DNA from 4 places in the Streptomyces sp. SL06 genome. Region 4 is predicted to be linked to each of the others. Evidence: riboswitches for the same ligand, from Rfam matches in the RefSeq annotation. Region 4 holds a riboswitch; each other region holds the start of a gene.
The links. Region 4 has a riboswitch for cyclic di-AMP ahead of AC4IHM_RS28650 (C40 family peptidase). Riboswitches for the same ligand answer to the same signal wherever they lie in the genome.

Region 1 (4,203 bases), 3.3 Mb from region 4:
CCGGGTCGTACGCCGGGAACCAGCAGGCCAGCACGGTCGCCGAGCGCAGCCCGAAGTGGGCGGCCACCGGCCGGCCGGCGGCGTAGAGCACGGACAGCGTGCCCGCGCACTGCGGCGCCCGGGTCTCGGCGAGCCGCCCGACCAGCCGGGTGATCCACTCCTGTGCGAACCGGTCCCGGCGTCCCGTCCTGCGGTACTGCGCCGACTTCCACGCCATGAGCGTGCGCAGCGCGGCCGGATCGCGCTCGTCGAACACGAAGCGGACCTCCCCGGCCCGGCGGCCGAGCCTGCGCTCCTTGGCGAGGGTGGTCTTCAGGAACTTGGGGGACTGGGCGCGCAGTACGCTCTCGTACGCCTCGTACCCGTTGGCCACGTCGATGACGTAGGTGGCGTGCTCCTCGGCGGCGTGCGGCGCGAACAGGCTCTGCTCGGCCTCCAGGTTGTCGAAGGCGAAGCTCGACAGGGAGCAGGCCCGCAGCAGTTCGCGGGTGTCGGGGGCGAGGCCGGGGCACAGCACGGCGCCCTGGCAGTCCGACACCCCGAGCCCGATCGCCCGGCCGCGGCCCAGTAGTCCGTGCTCGTGCGGCAGGAAGCCGGCCGCCTCGCCGCCCTCGTACACCACCGCCACCCGTGCCCGCGGCCGTACCCGGCCCACGGCGTCGGTGAACTCCGGTTCCATGAACGGGTTGCGCGGCGCCGTCGACTTGGCGCGCAGCTCGCGCCAGTGCTCCCGCTCCCCCTCGCCCAGCTCCTGCGGCCTGAGCACACGCACACGTCCGCTGTTCAACCCGACCCCCCGATCAAGTCCCCCCATGGACAACAGGAAGGTACCTCCGGGGGCCGCCCGGCCGGTAGGTGGCGGAGCGTGTTGTCGCCAACCGGTGCACAGGCCCTCAACCGGGTTTAGCCGATGATGTGCCAGGTTTCGGACATGTTCGTACGTCCTTGAGCGCACTCGAACCAACTCGCCGCGTCCTCGCTCGGAAGCGGTCGCGGGTGAGTCGGACAGGTGCGGTGTCCGTATTCTCTGATCATGGACCGCACCGCATATTCACTCGTCGCCACCGATCTCGACGGCACGCTGCTCCGCGGCGACGACACCGTCTCCGACCGGTCGCTGGCCGCGCTGGCGCGGGCGGCCGGGGCCGGTGCGCGGCATCTGGTGGTGACGGGGCGGCCGGCGCCGCGGGTGCGTCCCCTGCTCGACGCCCTCGGCTGCACGGGGCTCGCGGTGTGCGGACAGGGCGCGCAGGTGTACGACGCCGGCGCGCACCGGATGCTGTGGTCGGTCACCCTGGACCGGGAACTGGCCGAGACCGCGCTCGGCAAGATCGAGGCCGAGGTGGGCCAGGTGCACGCCGCGGTCGACCAGGACGGCGTCGACGGCCTGACGCTCATCGAGCCGGAGTACCTGATGCCCCACCCGACGCTGCCCGCGGTGCGGGTCGAGCGGCGCGAGGAGTTGTGGCGCACGCCGATCAGCAAGGTGCTGCTGCGCCACCCCGACCTGACCGACGACGAGTTGGCGGTGACCGCGCGCGCGGTGGTCGGCTCCCTTGCGACGGTCACGATGTCGGGTCCCGGGACGGTGGAACTCCAGCCCTGCGGCATCACCAAGGCGACCGGCCTGGCGCTGGCCGCCGAGCACCTCGGGCTGAGCCGGCGGCGCACCATCGCCTTCGGGGACATGCCCAACGACATCCCCATGTTCGACTGGGCGGCGCACGGCGTCGCCATGGCCGGCGCCCACCCCGAACTCAAGGCGGTGGCCGACGAGGTCACCACGACGAACGAGGACGACGGCGTGGCCGTCGTCCTCGATCGGATCTTCGGTACTTCCTAGGCAGGCCGCGGTCTCACGTGCGGCCGGTGCGCGGGTACGGCTCAGTACGCGCTGAAGACGTTGTCCATCGAGCCGTAGCGGTCGGCCGCGTAGTTGCAGGCCGCGGTGATGTTGGCGACCGGGTCGTAGGGGTCCCAGGAGGTGCCCTCCACGTGGTACGCCTGGAAGGTCGGGTCGATCACCTGGAGCAGGCCCTTGGACGGGGTGCCGTTGACGGCGTTGATGTCCCAGTTGTTGATGGCGAGCGGGTTGCCGGACGACTCCCGCATGATGTTGCGGTGAATGCCCTCGTACGACCCGGGGATGCCGTGCTGGGCCATGATGTCGAGCGACTCGCGGATCCAGCCGTCGAGGGTGTTCGGGTACGTCGTCGCCACCGTGGCCGCGGCGGGGGTGGCGGCGGCCGGGGTGGCCGCGGACGCGCCGGTGGCGCCGATGAGCGGCAGGGCGAGCACCGCGGCACCGGTGCCGGCCACGGCGAGCCTGCGGGCGATGCGAGCGGTCCGGGCGGGACGGTTGTGACCGTTGGCAGACATGCGGAATCCCTCTCCTTACGCCTGCGAGGTGAGCTGTCGGGTTCGGGCGGGGAGGTGCCCGGCCGGGCCCTGACGGGCACGGCTTCACCCCGAGCCGCTCCGGTGGTGACCGGCGCGGCGACTTACCTGGGTCCCCCGCTCCTGCCTGCGAGTTTGTTGGATGGATGACAGTGCGTTCGGGCGGTGGCAGGATTCGGCGTCCGCCCGACAGGCCGGGAACGTATGCGAGAGCACATGTCCGGAACAAGTGCGGGAATCACCCGACACCCATGTTGACCTTGGTTTGGACTGTTTGGGGCACTTGATCCTTTGCGGGTGCCAAGGCTCAACTCGCTTGCGGGGCAAAGGCGGGGCACAGGTTGCGGCGGGGTTGCCCGCGGGCGGAACGGAGTGAGCCAACTCACGGGGCCCAACAAGCATGGCAAATCGGGCATTAGGTCTAAGTGTGAGCCAACCGCCCCCGGCCCGGGAATGCTTCGCCCGGCATCCCGTTCCGTTGTGCGGGCATGCGTTCGGAAGCGGGAGGGTGGGTGCGGACGCCGATGGGTGACGTTCTCGGAGTGCGGGCCGCTGGGGGGAGTGATGGGATCTTCGGTGGTGACGTCCGGCCCGCGCGCGCCCCGGCTCGCGGGCCCTCGAAAATATCGGCCAATATCTGCTCATATCACCTGATCAAAGGCATACCGCTCATGATCCGATACCGACCGGCCTGTAACGGCGGGCGCTAGCGGTGATCGAAACGTGACCGGATACGCTGACTTGAGTGGTGGCAGCGACCTATCGACATACCAGGTAATCGCCAGTGGACACCAGCAGACAGGAGACCCCTCGTGACCGTCGTCGGGCCGTTCGGGCTGAGCGTGCGGGACCAGGCTCTGGAAGCCGATGTCCAGGCCGGATTGGTTGCTGTCGAGGAAGGGTTGCTTGAGGCAACCAAAAGCGAGGTGCCCTTCATCACGGAGGCCGCCCAGCACCTGGTGCGCGCCGGCGGCAAACGGTTCCGTCCGCTGCTGGTGATGCTCGCGTCCCAGTTCGGCGACCCCTACGCCCCCGGGGTCGTGCCCGCGGCCGTGGTCGTGGAGCTGACCCACCTCGCCACGCTGTACCACGACGACGTGATGGACGAGGCCGCCGTGCGGCGCGGAGTGGCCAGCGCGAACACCCGCTGGGACAACTCGGTCGCGGTCCTCACCGGCGACTTCCTGTTCGCCCGCGCCTCGCAGATCCTCGCCGACCTCGGGCCCGAGGCGGTCCGCGTGCAGGCCCTCGCGTTCGAGCGGCTGGTCACCGGCCAGATCCTGGAGACGGCGGGACCCCAGGACGGGCGGGACCCGGTCGACCACTACCTGGACGTGCTGGGCGGCAAGACGGGCTCGCTGGTGGCGGTCGCCTGCCGGTTCGGCGCGATGATGTCCGGCGCCGACGAGACGGTCGTGAGCGTGCTGACCCAGTACGGCGAGCGGCTCGGCGTCGCCTTCCAGCTCGCGGACGACGTACTGGACATCGCCTCCGACTCCCACGAGTCGGGCAAGACACCCGGCACCGACCTGCGCGAGGGCATCCCCACCCTGCCGGTGCTGCGGCTGCGCGAGCGGGCGGACCGGCTGGGGCTCGCCGAGGACATCGCCCTGTGCGAGCTGCTCGACTCCGACCTGAGCGACGACGCGCGGCTCGCACAGGCGCTGCGCCTGCTGCGCGCCCACCCCGCGCTGGAGCAGGCGCGGCGGGACACCGTCCGGTACGCCAGGGACGCTCGGGCGGCGCTGGCCCCGCTCAAGGAGTGCGAGTCGAAGAACGCCCTGGTGGAACTGTGCGACGCCGTGG
Region 2 (4,203 bases), 5.4 Mb from region 4:
GCGCACTTCGACTCGCTGACCCCGCACCGGATCGCCGCCCAGGACGCCGACGGGGTCCAGCTTCTCTTCGTCCACACCCTGCTGCAGAGCCCGACGGCGGCCCTGTGTCTGGGACCCGCCACCACGCCGAACCACCTCACCGCCGGAGAGATGCCATGAGCGCCATGCAGGAGAAGTTCCCACGCGCCCTGTGGGTGCGCCTCATCGTCTACATCGCCCTGGGGCACGTCTTCGGCGCCTTCCTCTACCTGCTGTTCGAGGTCGGGGCCAAATAGCGGCCGCCCGCCAGCGGGTGGTTCAGTCGAGCAGCCGCTCGCGCAGCCGCTCCCGGGTCTGCGGTGCGAGCCGCAGACCCCGCTCCAGGTAGGCGTCCACCCCGCCCCAGGTCTCCTCGACGGTGTCGAGGGCCGCCGTCAGGTACTCGGCGCGCGCGTCGAACAGCGGACTGAGCAGCTCCATGACCTCGGGGGAGTAGGCGGAGGCGGCGGAGCCGCTGCGGCGCACCTTGTAGCGGCGGTGCGTGGCGTTCGACTTCAGGTAGTCGTCGACGACCGCATCGCGCTCGACGCCCAGGGCAAGCAGGGTGATGGCGATCGACAGGCCCGCGCGGTCCTTGCCGGCCGCGCAGTGCATCAGCGCGGGGACGCTGTCCTCGGCGAGCGAGTGCAGCACCAGGGAGTGCTCCGCCGTACGCTCCTTGATGATCGTGCGGTAGGAGCCGATCATCCGGTCGGCACCCTTGCTGCCCGCCAGGATCTCGCGCAGCTGGTCGAGGTCGCCGTCGCGGACCATCTTCCAGAACTCCGCGCCGTCGGCCGGGTCGCTCAGCGGCAGGTTCACATTGCGCACGCCCCGCAGCCCGACGTCCGGGCCCTCCAGCTTCTGGTCGGCCGCGTTGCGGAAGTCGAAGATCGTGTGCAGGCCCAGCGAGGACAGGAACGCGGCGTCCTCTCCCGTGGCGTGCGCCAGGTGACCGCTGCGGAACAGCACCCCTTCGCGCACCCGCCGCCCGTCCACGGTCGGCAGTCCGCCCACATCGCGGAAGTTGCGCACCCCGGCCAGCTCGGGTTCGGTCGACGGGACCTGCTGCGTCACGGGGACTCCTCCCACTCAGCCCCACCAGCGCTGTTCGCCGACGGGCACCACCCGACGATACGGCATGGGCTGTGCCCGGCAGCCGGTTGTCCACAGGGCATTGGGGAGGGTAAGCGGACTTCTGCCCGAATTGGCGCTTTAGTGATAACTGGCCCTGGAATGAGAGGGGGTGGGGAAGCAGCGCGTGAGCAGCGTCATATCCGTGACCGTGCGTTGCCCGTCATGCTCACGTAATTCTGCCGGTTTTCAAGGCTGTTCACATGAAACGCCATTCCCCGAATCGACGGAGTGTGACCGGCGATTCCCATAAAGGATCAACCGGAACAGCCGCCCGTGGAACCTTTCGCTTGTCCCTGTGCGTCCTGGTCGCTTACGTTCACCACCGATCCGGACGGACGCCTAATCCTGCCGCCGACCGGAGCATCTACTCGTCCACCACCCGTATACGGCAGGAGCGGGGGACCCACAGGTACAACTGCCTGTTCCGGTTCCCGGAACGGCTTGGGGTAAAGCCGCGTTTCGGCGCGGCCGGGCATCTCCAGCTCGCACCCGACAGCTCACCTCGCAGGCGCCGGAGAGGAATTCACCATGCCCGCGAAGGGTAAGCACCGCCGTACCAGGGCCATGCGCCTGACCCGCACCATCGCCGTCGCCGGAACCGGTGGCGCCGCGCTCGCTCTTCCGCTGATGGGCGCCGCCGGTGCCCACGCCGCTCCCGCCCACTCGGTTTCCGAGCAGGCCGCGCGGTCCATTTCGACGACGGCTCCGACGACGGCGAAGCAGGCCGCCGCGAACAGCGCCGAGAAGAAGTCCGCCGCACGCACGTACACCGTGCGCAGCGGTGACTACCTTGCGAAGATAGCCAACGAGCAGCATGTCGACGGCGGCTGGAAGAAGCTCTACTCGGACAACCGCGAGGCCGTCGGATCGGACCCCTCGCTGATCCACCCGGGCCTGAAGCTCTCGATCGACGGCGGGGCCGCCACGTCGCAGAAGCCGGCGACCGCGAAGCCGGCCGAGGAGGAGAAGCCCGCCTCCGAGAACGTCCGAGACATCCAAGTCGTCCAAGGCGTCCGAGTCGTCCGAGTCCTCCAACACGACCGCCCAGTCCGCCGCCACCACCAGCGGCTACACCAAGCCCGTGGTCAGCGGCAGCGTCGGTACCCCCTACCACCAGTCCGGCAGCATGTGGTCCAGCGGCTACCACACCGGCACGGACTTCGTCGTCCCGACCGGCACCTCGCTGAAGGCCGTCGGCGCGGGCACGGTCGTCTCCGCGGGCTGGGGCGGCGCGTACGGCAACCAGGTCGTCATCCAGCTCGCCGACGGCTACTACGCCCAGTACGCCCACCTCTCCTCGCTCTCCGTCTCGGCCGGCCAGACGGTGACGGTGGGCCAGCAGGTCGGCCTCTCGGGTGCCACCGGCAACGTGACCGGCCCGCACCTGCACTTCGAGATCCGCACCACGCCGAACTACGGCTCGGACGTGGACCCGCTGGCCTACCTGCGCTCGCACGGCGTCTCCGTCTGACGGAGATCGCGGCGCCGCCCGCGCACCACCGAAGGCCGGACCCCGATCCCCGGGTCCGGCCTTCGGCGTTATTCCTGAATTGACGAACACTTTAGGAGTGGCCTTTATCACCGCACGTCAATCCCTTCCTACGGTCGCGTAGGTCACATTCCAGGGTGAATCATGGGCCGATGTGGCAGACGATTCGAAGAGTGGCAGCAGAGCAGTGATCGGGTCGTACGTGGCGGTGGGGGACAGCTTCACCGAAGGCGTCGGCGACCCCGGACCCGACGGGGCGTACGTCGGCTGGGCCGACCGGTTCGCCGTACTGCTCGCGGACCGGCGCCCCGAGGGCGATTTCACCTACACGAACCTCGCCGTGCGCGGCAGGCTCCTCGACCAGATCGTGACGGAACAGATCCCGCGGGTCGCCGAACTCGCGCCGGACCTGGTCTCCTTCGCCGCCGGCGGCAACGACATCCTGCGCCCCGGCACCGACCCCGACGAAGTGGCCGAGCGGTTCGAACGGGCGGTGGCCGCGCTGGACTCCGCCGCCGGCACGGTCCTCGTGACGACCGGGTTCGACACCCGCGGAGTGCCCGTCCTCAAGCGTCTGCGCGGCAAGATCGCCACGTACAACGGGCATGTCCGCGCGATCGCCGACCGCTACGGCTGCCCGGTGCTCGACCTGTGGTCGCTCAGGAGCGTCCAGGACCGCAGGGCGTGGGACGCCGACCGGCTGCACCTGTCGCCGGAGGGCCACACGCGCGTGGCGCTGCGCGCCGGCCAGGCCCTCGGCCTGCGCGTCCCGGCCGACCCGGACCAGCCCTGGCCGCCCCTGCCGCCCCGCGGCACGCTGGACGTGCGGCGCGACGACGTGCACTGGGCACGCGAGTACCTGGTGCCGTGGATCGGACGCCGGCTGCGCGGCGAGTCCTCGGGCGACCATGTGATCGCCAAGGGGACGCTGTCGCCGGACGACATCAGGACCCGGATCGAGGCGGTGGCCTGACGGCCGCCGCGGGACGCGGGGTGCGGAACACCGGTGGCGGGCGCGGCTCAGTCCGTCGTGGCGCCGGCCGCGCCCGCGCGCCCCGCCGCGGGCAGGTCGCAGGAGTCCTTGAAGCCCTGGCTGGTCAGGCCGAGCGCCGAGTTCATGCGGGAGCGCAGGTTCTCCACGGCGACCATGGCCGTCAGCTCCACGAACGCGGGCTCGCCGAGCCGGGCACGCAGCCGTTCGGCGAGATCGTCGCCCACGGTGGGCGGAGTCGCCGTCATCGCCTCGGCGTACTCCATGACGTCCCGCTCCAGCGGCGTGTAGACGTCGCTCTCCCGCCACACCGGCACGTCACGGAGCCTGCGCGGGTCCATGCCGCGCTCGGCGCTCTCCCAGTAGCCGAAGTCCATGCACCAGGAGCAGCCGATCGAGGCCGCCGAGGCCATCACGGCGAGCGCCTTCAGCTCGGAGTCCAGCCGGTTCCACCCGGCCACCGAACGCTCGAACCGCAGGTAGCCCCGGAGCACGCGCGGGTTGTGCGCGAGCGCCTTGCCGGGGTCGAGGACCTTGCCGTAGACGCGGCGGGAGTACCACTCCATCG
Region 3 (4,203 bases), 1.9 Mb from region 4:
GCCGACCCGCGGCTGTCCAAGAACCCGGCGCACCACCACGAGCCCGCCCACGCCCGGGGCAAGACCGGCATTCCCGGGGAGCGGCAGGCCGAGTTGACGACCCACCTGCTGAACATCGACCCGCCGGACCACACGAGGCTGCGGCGGCTGGTCAGCAAGGCGTTCACACCCCGCCGGGTCGCCGAGTTCGCGCCCCGGGTGCGGGAACTCGCCGACGACCTCATCGACGGGTTCGCGGGCACCGGCTCCGCCGACCTGATCCACGAGTTCGCCTTCCCGCTGCCCATCTACGCCATCTGCGACCTGCTCGGCGTGCCCCGCGAGGACCAGGACGACTTCCGGGACTGGGCGGGCATGATGATCCGTCACGGCAAGGGCCCGCGGGGCGGAGTCGCGCGGTCGGTGAAGAAGATGCGCGCCTACCTCGCCGATCTCATCCACCGCAAGCGCGCGGCGCTGCCGCCCGAGCCGGGCCCCGGCGAGGACCTCATCTCCGGCCTGATCCGCGCCTCCGACCACGGTGAGCACCTCAGCGAGAACGAGGCCGCGGCGATGGCCTTCATCCTGCTGTTCGCGGGTTTCGAGACCACGGTCAACCTCATCGGCAACGGCACGTACGCCCTGCTCACCCAACCCGAGCAGCGGGCCCGCCTCCAGACCTCCCTCGCGGCCGGCGAGCGCGGCCTGCTGGAGACCGGGGTGGAGGAACTCCTGCGCTACGACGGACCGGTGGAGCTGGCCACCTGGCGCTTCGCCACCCGGCCGCTCACCATCGGCGGCGAGGCCATCGAGACCGGCGATCCCGTCCTCGTCGTCCTCGCCGCCGCCGACCGGGACCCGGAGCGGTTCACGGACCCCGACACCCTGGACCTCTCCCGCCGGGACACCCAGCACCTCGGGTACGGCCACGGCATCCACTACTGCCTCGGCGCCCCGCTCGCCCGGCTGGAGGGGCAGACCGCGCTGGCCACGCTCCTCACCCGGCTGCCGGATCTGCGCCTGGCCGGTGAACCGGCCGAACTGCGCCGCCGCGGCGGGCTCATCATGCGAGGTCTGCGAAGCTTGCCCGTCTCGTTCACACCGTCCGCGTCATCGTCCGGCAACGGTCCGTCGCCGACGGAAAAGTGACACACGCTCACCTCTGTGATCTTCACGTGATCTGTGCGGGATGAACTTGTGACAAGCGATCATCTGCCTATACCTTCACGGATCAGCGCGGTGTCGAGCGTCATCCACCGCGCGTCCCCGTCGTCTTGTGAAAGGTCGTCGCATGCTCTCCGGGAACGGTCGTCACCGCCGCCCCCGCCAGGCTCCCGCCCTGGTCGTCGCCGCCGGAGTGACCGGCTCCGCCATCGCGATCCCGCTCCTCGGCGCCACCGGCGCCCACGCGGCCGACGCGGCGACCTGGGACCGGGTCGCCGAGTGCGAGACCGGCGGAGCCTGGAGCGAGAACAGCGGCAACGGGTACTACGGCGGCCTCCAGCTGTCCCAGGACCTCTGGGAGCGCTACGGCGGACTCGACTACGCCCCGAGCGCCGACGAGGCCAGCCGCTCCCAGCAGATAAGAATCGCCGAGAAGATACACGCGGAGCGGGGCATCGCCGCCTGGCCGACCTGCGGCCTGGTCGCGGGTCTGGGCAGCGACCCGGCGGGCACGGGCGCGGCGGGTGACGACTCGTCGGCGGGAGCGGAGGGCTCGGGGGAGTCGGACGCCCCCGATGCGTCCGACTCGCCCGAGTCGTCGGGTTCGTCAGGTTCATCGGGCTCGTCGGGCTCGGCTTCCGAAGCGCCCTCTTCGTCCCCCTCGCCCTCTTCCTCGTCCGCTTCGTCCCCTTCTGATTCCTCGTCCGACGATGAGGATGAATCCACCAAGTCGGACACATCCCCTGAATCCGGCCTGTCCGCGAGCAGTGAACCCCGGGGCGCCGGCGGCTCGTCCAGCCCCGGCCGGCACCGCGGCGACAGCGCCGACGAGGGCTCGGCGGACGGACGTACGCCCGACTCGGGGCGGCACGCCTCGCGCGGCGAGAGTGACCCGCGGGAGGTCGCGGACGGCACCTACACCGTCCGCTCCGGCGACAGTCTCTGGGACATCGCCGACTCCCTCGGCCTCGACGGCGGATGGCGTGCGCTCTACACCGGCAACGAGAAGGTCGTCGGGGTCGACCCGGACCACATCCTGCCCGGTCAGACGCTCACGGTCCCGGGCGAATCAGACGAAAAGTAGAGGGAGTTCACGTCACGGTTCGGGATCGTATGTCCGTTTTGGATCTCGTGAGAGATAGGTCTCAGAAGCCGTGATCGTCTTTGAAAATCCGCGGAGGGCGTGGCTACGGTCAGGACCGCTCGCCATCGCGGGCTCCGGCTGCCGCAACGCCGAATCCTGCCAGCGGCCGTCCGGGAACAGTCGTCGCGTCAAGCGCCGCAGGCAGGAGCGGGGGACCCAAGGTAGGTGCCGCACCGGGCAGTTCGGCCGGTGCGGCTAGGGGTGAAGCCGAGTTCCGCGAGGAACCCGGCCGGGCAACTCAACCGGCCCGAACCCGACAGCTCACCTCGTAGGCGTCGGTGAGGGGATCAACCATGCTGTTTTCCGGCAAGGGCAAGCACCGCCGCCCGTCCAAGGCCACCCGCGTCATCGCCGTCGCCGGCGTCACCGGTGCCGCCGTCGCCGCCCCGCTGATGGCGGTCGGCAGCGCCTCCGCCGCCACCGGCTCCGAGTGGGACACCGTCGCCCAGTGCGAGTCCGGCGGCAACTGGTCCATAAACACCGGCAACGGTTACTACGGCGGCCTGCAGTTCTCCGCCTCCACCTGGGCCGCCTACGGCGGTACGCAGTACGCCTCCAGCGCCGACCGGGCGAGCAAGGCGCAGCAGATCGAGATCGCCGAGAAGGTCCTCGCGGGCCAGGGCAAGGGTGCCTGGCCGGTCTGCGGCACCGGCCTGTCGGGCGCCGCGTACACCGGCGGCGGCTCCACCAGCAGCCAGGGCGGCTCCTCGCAGAACTCCGGCAGCTCCTCCAGCGGTTCCAGCAGCTCCGGCGGCTCCAGCAGCTCCGAGAGCGCGCAGGGCCAGAGCAGCGGCTCCACCACCGAGCGCTCCACCGGGCAGAAGGCCTCCCGCTCCTCCGAGCGCCCGGCCGTCAAGAAGACCGTCACCACCCCGACCGGCAAGAAGGTCGAGAAGGGCGACGGCGAGTACAAGGTCGTCAAGGGCGACACCCTCAGCTCGATCGCCGAGGGCCACCACGTCAAGGGCGGCTGGGCGAAGCTGTTCAAGCTGAACGACGACATCGTCGACGACGCCGACCTGATCTACCCGGGCCAGCAGCTGCACCTCAAGTAGACCGCGGCGCCCCTGTCTCCCGCTCCGGTGCGTGTTCCCCCGTACGCACCGGGGCGGGATTTTCGCGCCTGTCCCGCCTCCGGGTCCGGCCCGGGTTGGGGGAGCGGATTTGTTTCGTTCGGAAACAATTTACTCTCGGTTCGGTCCGGCGGGCGGGCGATGGGCTGGCCGATCGCCCGGAGCCGGTTAGGCTCGTCCCGCAGAGCCGCTGCGGTCCTGCGGACCCGCGCGTCACACCGAAGCGTCACATTGAAGAAGGAGATGCTCGTGCCGTCCATCGACGTCGTCGTAGCCCGGGAAATCCTGGACTCCCGAGGCAACCCCACGGTCGAGGTCGAGGTCGGCCTCGACGACGGCAGCACGGGTCGTGCCGCCGTTCCCTCCGGCGCCTCCACGGGCGCCTTCGAGGCCATCGAGCTGCGGGACGGCGACCCCAACCGCTACCAGGGCAAGGGCGTCGAGAAGGCCGTCCTCGCCGTCATCGAGCAGATCGGCCCGGAGCTGGTCGGCTACGACGCCACCGAGCAGCGCCTGATCGACCAGGCCATGTTCGACCTGGACGCCACCGACAACAAGGGCTCGCTCGGCGCCAACGCCATCCTCGGCGTCTCCCTCGCCGTCGCCCACGCCGCCTCCGAGGCCAGCGACCTGCCGCTCTTCCGCTACCTGGGCGGCCCCAACGCGCACCTGCTGCCGGTGCCGATGATGAACATCCTGAACGGCGGCTCGCACGCCGACTCCAATGTGGACATCCAGGAGTTCATGATCGCTCCGATCGGCGCCGAGTCCTTCTCCGAGGCGCTGCGCTGGGGCGCCGAGGTCTACCACACGCTGAAGAAGGTCCTGAAGTCCAAGGGCCTG
Region 4 (4,203 bases):
TCTGGAAGAAGGAGATCAGCTCGGCCGGGCCGACGACCCCGCCGAGCGGTGCCTTCTTCGCGGTGGCGCGCAGCTTGAGCCACTGCTCCTGGACCTTGGCGCGGGTGTCGCCGAGGTGGAAGGTCGCGTCGTTCTTCGCGACCCAGTCCTGCCAGTCCCGCCAGCGCTGCTCGAAGGCGATGTCCTGGCCCAGGTTGGCCTGGTACCAGATCTTGTCGCGGGAGGGGTTGACGACGCTGTCGACGACCATGCGGCGCACGTGGTCGGGGAAGAGGGTGCCGTAGACCGCGCCGAGGTAGGTGCCGTAGGAGACGCCGAGGTAGTTGAGCTTCTGCTCGCCGAGTGCGGCGCGGATGACGTTGAGGTCGCGCGCGGTGTTCGGCGTGGTCATGTGCGGGAGCATCTCGCCGCTGCGCTCCCGGCAGCCCTCGGCGTACTCGCGGGCGAGCTTGCGCTGGGCGCGCTTGTCGGCCTCGGAGTCGGGCACGGGGTCGGCCTTGGGCGCCTTGACGAACTCCTGGGGGTCGGCGCAGGAGATCGGGGCGGAGTTGCCGACGCCGCGCGGGTCGAAGCCGACGAAGTCGTACGCCTTGGCGGTGTTGGCCCACAGGGCGTTGTTTCCGGTCACGCGGGTGGGGAAGCGCAGGCCGGAGCCGCCCGGTCCGCCGGGGTTGTAGACGAGGGCGCCCTGGCGCTCGGACTTGGTGCCGGTGGCGGCGACGCGGTCGACGGCGAGCCTGATCTGCTTGCCGTACGGCTTGGCGTAGTCGAGCGGCACCGTGACGTAGCCGCACTGGATCGGCTTCGGCAGGTTCCAGTCGGCGGGGCAGTCCTGCCAGTCGACGCCGGCCCTCGCGGCGCGGGCGGCGGCGACGGCGGCGCCGTGGGCCTCGCGGTCGTGGCCGTACGCGTGAGCGGTGGCCGGTGCGGCGCCGGCGGCGGGCGCCGAGACGGTGCCGGCCACCAGCATGGCGGTGACCAGCGCCCCGGCCGAGCCGAACACCGTCGTCCTGCGCCGCAGTCTGCTCTTCCTCAAGGGGCCTCCCCCGTACGTGTTCGCGACAAGTACGGGGATCCTCTCGGCTGTGGGTTTCCTGAGAACAGGGCCAGTACTACTTCTTTGCCAACCCGATAAACGGAGAGGGGCGTTCGATCGGCGGGAACCCGGCCCCGGGGGACGGCCGTTGCCCGGATGCCGAAACGGACCAAAAGGCGTACCCCCTTTCGGTGTAGGAACACCTCCGATTCACGACCCGTCGAGGTTGCGCGATCCGCGCACCCCAGGAGCCGAACGAACCGCTTAACCGCTGGTCCGGGGGTCGCCGGCGTCCTCGACGGCGGTTCGAACGCGGGGGCGTCCACCCGAACGGCTGAGTGGTGAGTAACAACACAAAGGCCACGTTCCGTTGGGAATTTCCCATTCGGCGAGACAAGATCCGTGACTGACGACAAGCCCCCGCCACAGCGGCGGGGCGGTCCGGGCGGACGCCGAGTCCTGCCGCCGTCCGGACGCCGGGTCGACAGGAAGTGGATCGGCAGGAGTGGAGGACCCGAGCACGACGGGTCGCCGGAACGGTCATCTCCGCGAGAGAGGCACCGGGCCGCGCAGCCCTTGGGGTGAAGCCGCACTCGTGCGGCCGGGCAACTTCGCCAGCCCGAATCCGACAGGTCATCCTTCACAGGCGGCTGACGAAGGGTTGCGCATGTCCGCGCTCAATCGTGTCCCGTCCCTGATGGCTCGTGCCGGTACGGCCTCGGCCCTCACCCTCGCCGCGGTGGGCGGCTCCGTCGTGGTTCCCGGTCTCGCCTCCGAGGCGACCGCGGCGACCCATGCGACGAAGGCCCTCAAGATCGCGGCCTCCAAGAAGGGCGCCCCGTACGCGTGGGGCGCCACCGGACCGGGCAGGTTCGACTGCTCCGGGTTGACGCTCTACTCGTTCAAGAAGGCCGGCAAGCAACTGCCGCGCACCGCGGCCCAGCAGTACAACAAGACCCGCCACATCTCCGCCGGCAGCCGCAAGGCCGGGGACCTGGTGTTCTTCCACTCGGGCAGGAGTGTCTACCACGTCGGCATCTACGCCGGTCAGGGCAAGATCTGGCACGCCCCGAAGACCGGGGACGTGGTCCGGCTGCAGAAGATCTGGACGAGGAGCGTCTTGTACGGCCGGGTCAAGTAGCCCGCCCGCGGGGGTGAGGGCGTCCCGACGCGCCGTCACCCCTCGGTGCGGCACGCACGAAGGGTGCGGCCGGTGGCTCACCGGCCGGGCTCCTGACCCCCTTGCCCCACCGCCTGCCCCGCTCCCCGGCCCACGGCGGTGGCCGGCTCGGGGGGTGCCGGCCGGCCCGGCGGCGTCCAGGGCAGCTCGACGGAGATGGTCTTGCCGCCCTCGCGGGTGGGCCGGACTCGCAGCCTGCCGCCGCACTCCGCCGTCAGCCAGCGGATGATCACCATGCCCCGGCCGTTGTCCTGCTGGACGGCGGCCGGCAGGCGTTTGGGGAAGCGCGGATGGCTGTCGGTGACGCCGATGCGCAGTCGTTCGTCACGTTCGAGGACGAGGTCCACCGTGAAGGTGGGTGACTGTCCGAACGTGTGTTGGACGGCGTTGGTCGTCAGCTCGGAGACGATGAGCCGCACGGTTTCGGACACGTCGGTGTCCGCCGGCAGGCCCCACTCCACCAGTGTGCCGACCACGTAGGTACGCGCGGCGGCCACCGAAGCGGGATCGCTCGGCAGAGTGACGGATGCTTCCAGATGGTCTGCCATGGCGAGGTCGTCCCTTTCTCACGGGACCGCAGTCCGACACGGAGCGGATGGTTCGAGTACGGTCCCGGACTGGTGCTTCGCCGCCAGAGTGCCATCACCGGACCGTGAAGGGCGGCGATCCACCAAGATATGCATATATCTGTCGCTCGAAGCGGTGAACTCTGCGACGGCAGAGCGTATTTGGGCGGCTCATAAGGAGTAAGGGAGTGGCCCATGCAGCACGGCCCCGTGGTGCGCCGTCGGAAGCTGGGTGCGGAACTGCGCGCCCTGCGCACGTCCGCGGGCATCACCAGCGGTGAGGCGGCGCGGCTGGTGGGCTGGCACCAGTCGAAGGTCAGCCGGATCGAGACCGGGACGAGCGGCGCGAAACCGGACGACGTGCGGTCACTGCTCGACGCCTACGGCGTGGCCGACGAGCAGTTGCGGGAACTGCTGGTGATGCTGGCGGGCTCCGACGACCCGGGGGGCCGCAACCACTGGTGGCACGCCTATCGCGGGGTGCTGCCGCCGACGTACCGCGACTTCATCAGCCTGGAGTCCCAGGCGAGCGCGATGCGCACCCTCGAGACGACGGTCGTCCCCGGCCTTCTCCAGACACCGGAGTACGCCCGCGCGGTGACGCGGGCCGCGGTGGACGGGCTGCCGGAGGAACGGCTGGACACGCTGGTGGAGGTCCGGCTGGCCCGGCAGGACGTGCTGCGGGCAGACTCGCCGCTGAAGCTGAGCGCGGTCCTGGACGAGTCGGTGCTGCGCCGGGAGGTGGGCGGGCCCGGGGTCATGGCCCGTCAGCTGGGACGACTGGCCGAGGCCGCGCGGCTGCCCCACGTCCGGCTGCAGATCCTGCCGTTTGCCGCCGGGGCGCACATCGGTGTCACCGGCCCTTTCGTAATCTTCTCCTTCTTGAGCACTTCTGACTTGGACGTGGTGGTTCTCGACCACCTGACGAGTAGCTTGCACCTCGAACGGAAAGAAGACCTAGAGGCCTATACCGAGGCCTTCAACACCCTTCTGATCCATGCCCTTTCGCCCGAGGACTCGTTGGACTTCATTGCCGCGACCGCGGCAGGCGCGTAAGGAGGCACCATGTCAGGCACCGTGTCCACACGTCCCCCGAACATCCGGTCCGGCACCGATCTGCCCGGTGTGCGATGGCGGCGCAGCAGCTACAGCACCGGGGCGAACAACTGCGTGGAGACGGCGCGGCCGGCGGCCGGCCCCTGGGCCGGACTGCTCGCCGTGCGCGACTCCAAGGACCCGGCCGGACCCGCCCTGCTCTTCTCCCCCGGGAGTTGGGCGTCGTTCACCGCCACGATCCACCGGGACTGACCCCGGCGGGTCGCCGGGCGACGCACGACCGTGTCCCGCCGACTCATGGTCGCGTTTCGCCGATCACCCGCACAGCACGTTCGATCTGTTCCCCGGAGAGGTCCGCGCGAGCG

Region 1: another riboswitch for cyclic di-AMP. It lies ahead of AC4IHM_RS13345 (transglycosylase SLT domain-containing protein); the one in region 4 lies ahead of AC4IHM_RS28650 (C40 family peptidase).
Region 2: another riboswitch for cyclic di-AMP. It lies ahead of AC4IHM_RS03865 (M23 family metallopeptidase); the one in region 4 lies ahead of AC4IHM_RS28650 (C40 family peptidase).
Region 3: another riboswitch for cyclic di-AMP. It lies ahead of AC4IHM_RS19840 (transglycosylase family protein); the one in region 4 lies ahead of AC4IHM_RS28650 (C40 family peptidase).

Annotation. Positions count from the first base shown of each region.
Region 1 is NZ_JBSYOT010000002.1:2,938,257-2,942,459, reverse strand. Features, by position in the region: gene AC4IHM_RS13355 (GNAT family N-acetyltransferase) at 1-814, opposite strand, end outside; gene AC4IHM_RS13350 (HAD family hydrolase) at 1,034-1,843, shown strand; gene AC4IHM_RS13345 (transglycosylase SLT domain-containing protein) at 1,885-2,379, opposite strand; cyclic di-AMP (ydaO/yuaA leader) riboswitch at 2,384-2,549, opposite strand; gene AC4IHM_RS13340 (polyprenyl synthetase family protein) at 3,210-4,203, shown strand, end outside.
Region 2 is NZ_JBSYOT010000002.1:874,668-878,870, reverse strand. Features, by position in the region: gene AC4IHM_RS03880 (helix-turn-helix domain-containing protein) at 1-159, shown strand, start outside; gene AC4IHM_RS03875 (DUF6126 family protein) at 156-275, shown strand; gene AC4IHM_RS03870 (tyrosine-protein phosphatase) at 298-1,095, opposite strand; cyclic di-AMP (ydaO/yuaA leader) riboswitch at 1,519-1,681, shown strand; partial or broken gene AC4IHM_RS03865 (M23 family metallopeptidase) at 1,684-2,626, shown strand; gene AC4IHM_RS03860 (SGNH/GDSL hydrolase family protein) at 2,832-3,617, shown strand; gene AC4IHM_RS03855 (carboxymuconolactone decarboxylase family protein) at 3,665-4,203, opposite strand, start outside.
Region 3 is NZ_JBSYOT010000002.1:4,326,462-4,330,664, forward strand. Features, by position in the region: gene AC4IHM_RS19830 (cytochrome P450 family protein) at 1-1,128, shown strand, start outside; gene AC4IHM_RS19835 (transglycosylase family protein) at 1,271-2,227, shown strand; cyclic di-AMP (ydaO/yuaA leader) riboswitch at 2,411-2,577, shown strand; gene AC4IHM_RS19840 (transglycosylase family protein) at 2,581-3,342, shown strand; partial or broken gene eno (phosphopyruvate hydratase) at 3,610-4,203, shown strand, end outside.
Region 4 is NZ_JBSYOT010000002.1:6,226,342-6,230,544, reverse strand. Features, by position in the region: gene AC4IHM_RS28655 (alpha/beta hydrolase) at 1-1,036, opposite strand, end outside; cyclic di-AMP (ydaO/yuaA leader) riboswitch at 1,556-1,700, shown strand; gene AC4IHM_RS28650 (C40 family peptidase) at 1,704-2,177, shown strand; gene AC4IHM_RS28645 (ATP-binding protein) at 2,255-2,764, opposite strand; gene AC4IHM_RS28640 (helix-turn-helix domain-containing protein) at 2,978-3,838, shown strand; gene AC4IHM_RS28635 (DUF397 domain-containing protein) at 3,848-4,090, shown strand; gene AC4IHM_RS28630 (8-amino-7-oxononanoate synthase) at 4,134-4,203, opposite strand, start outside.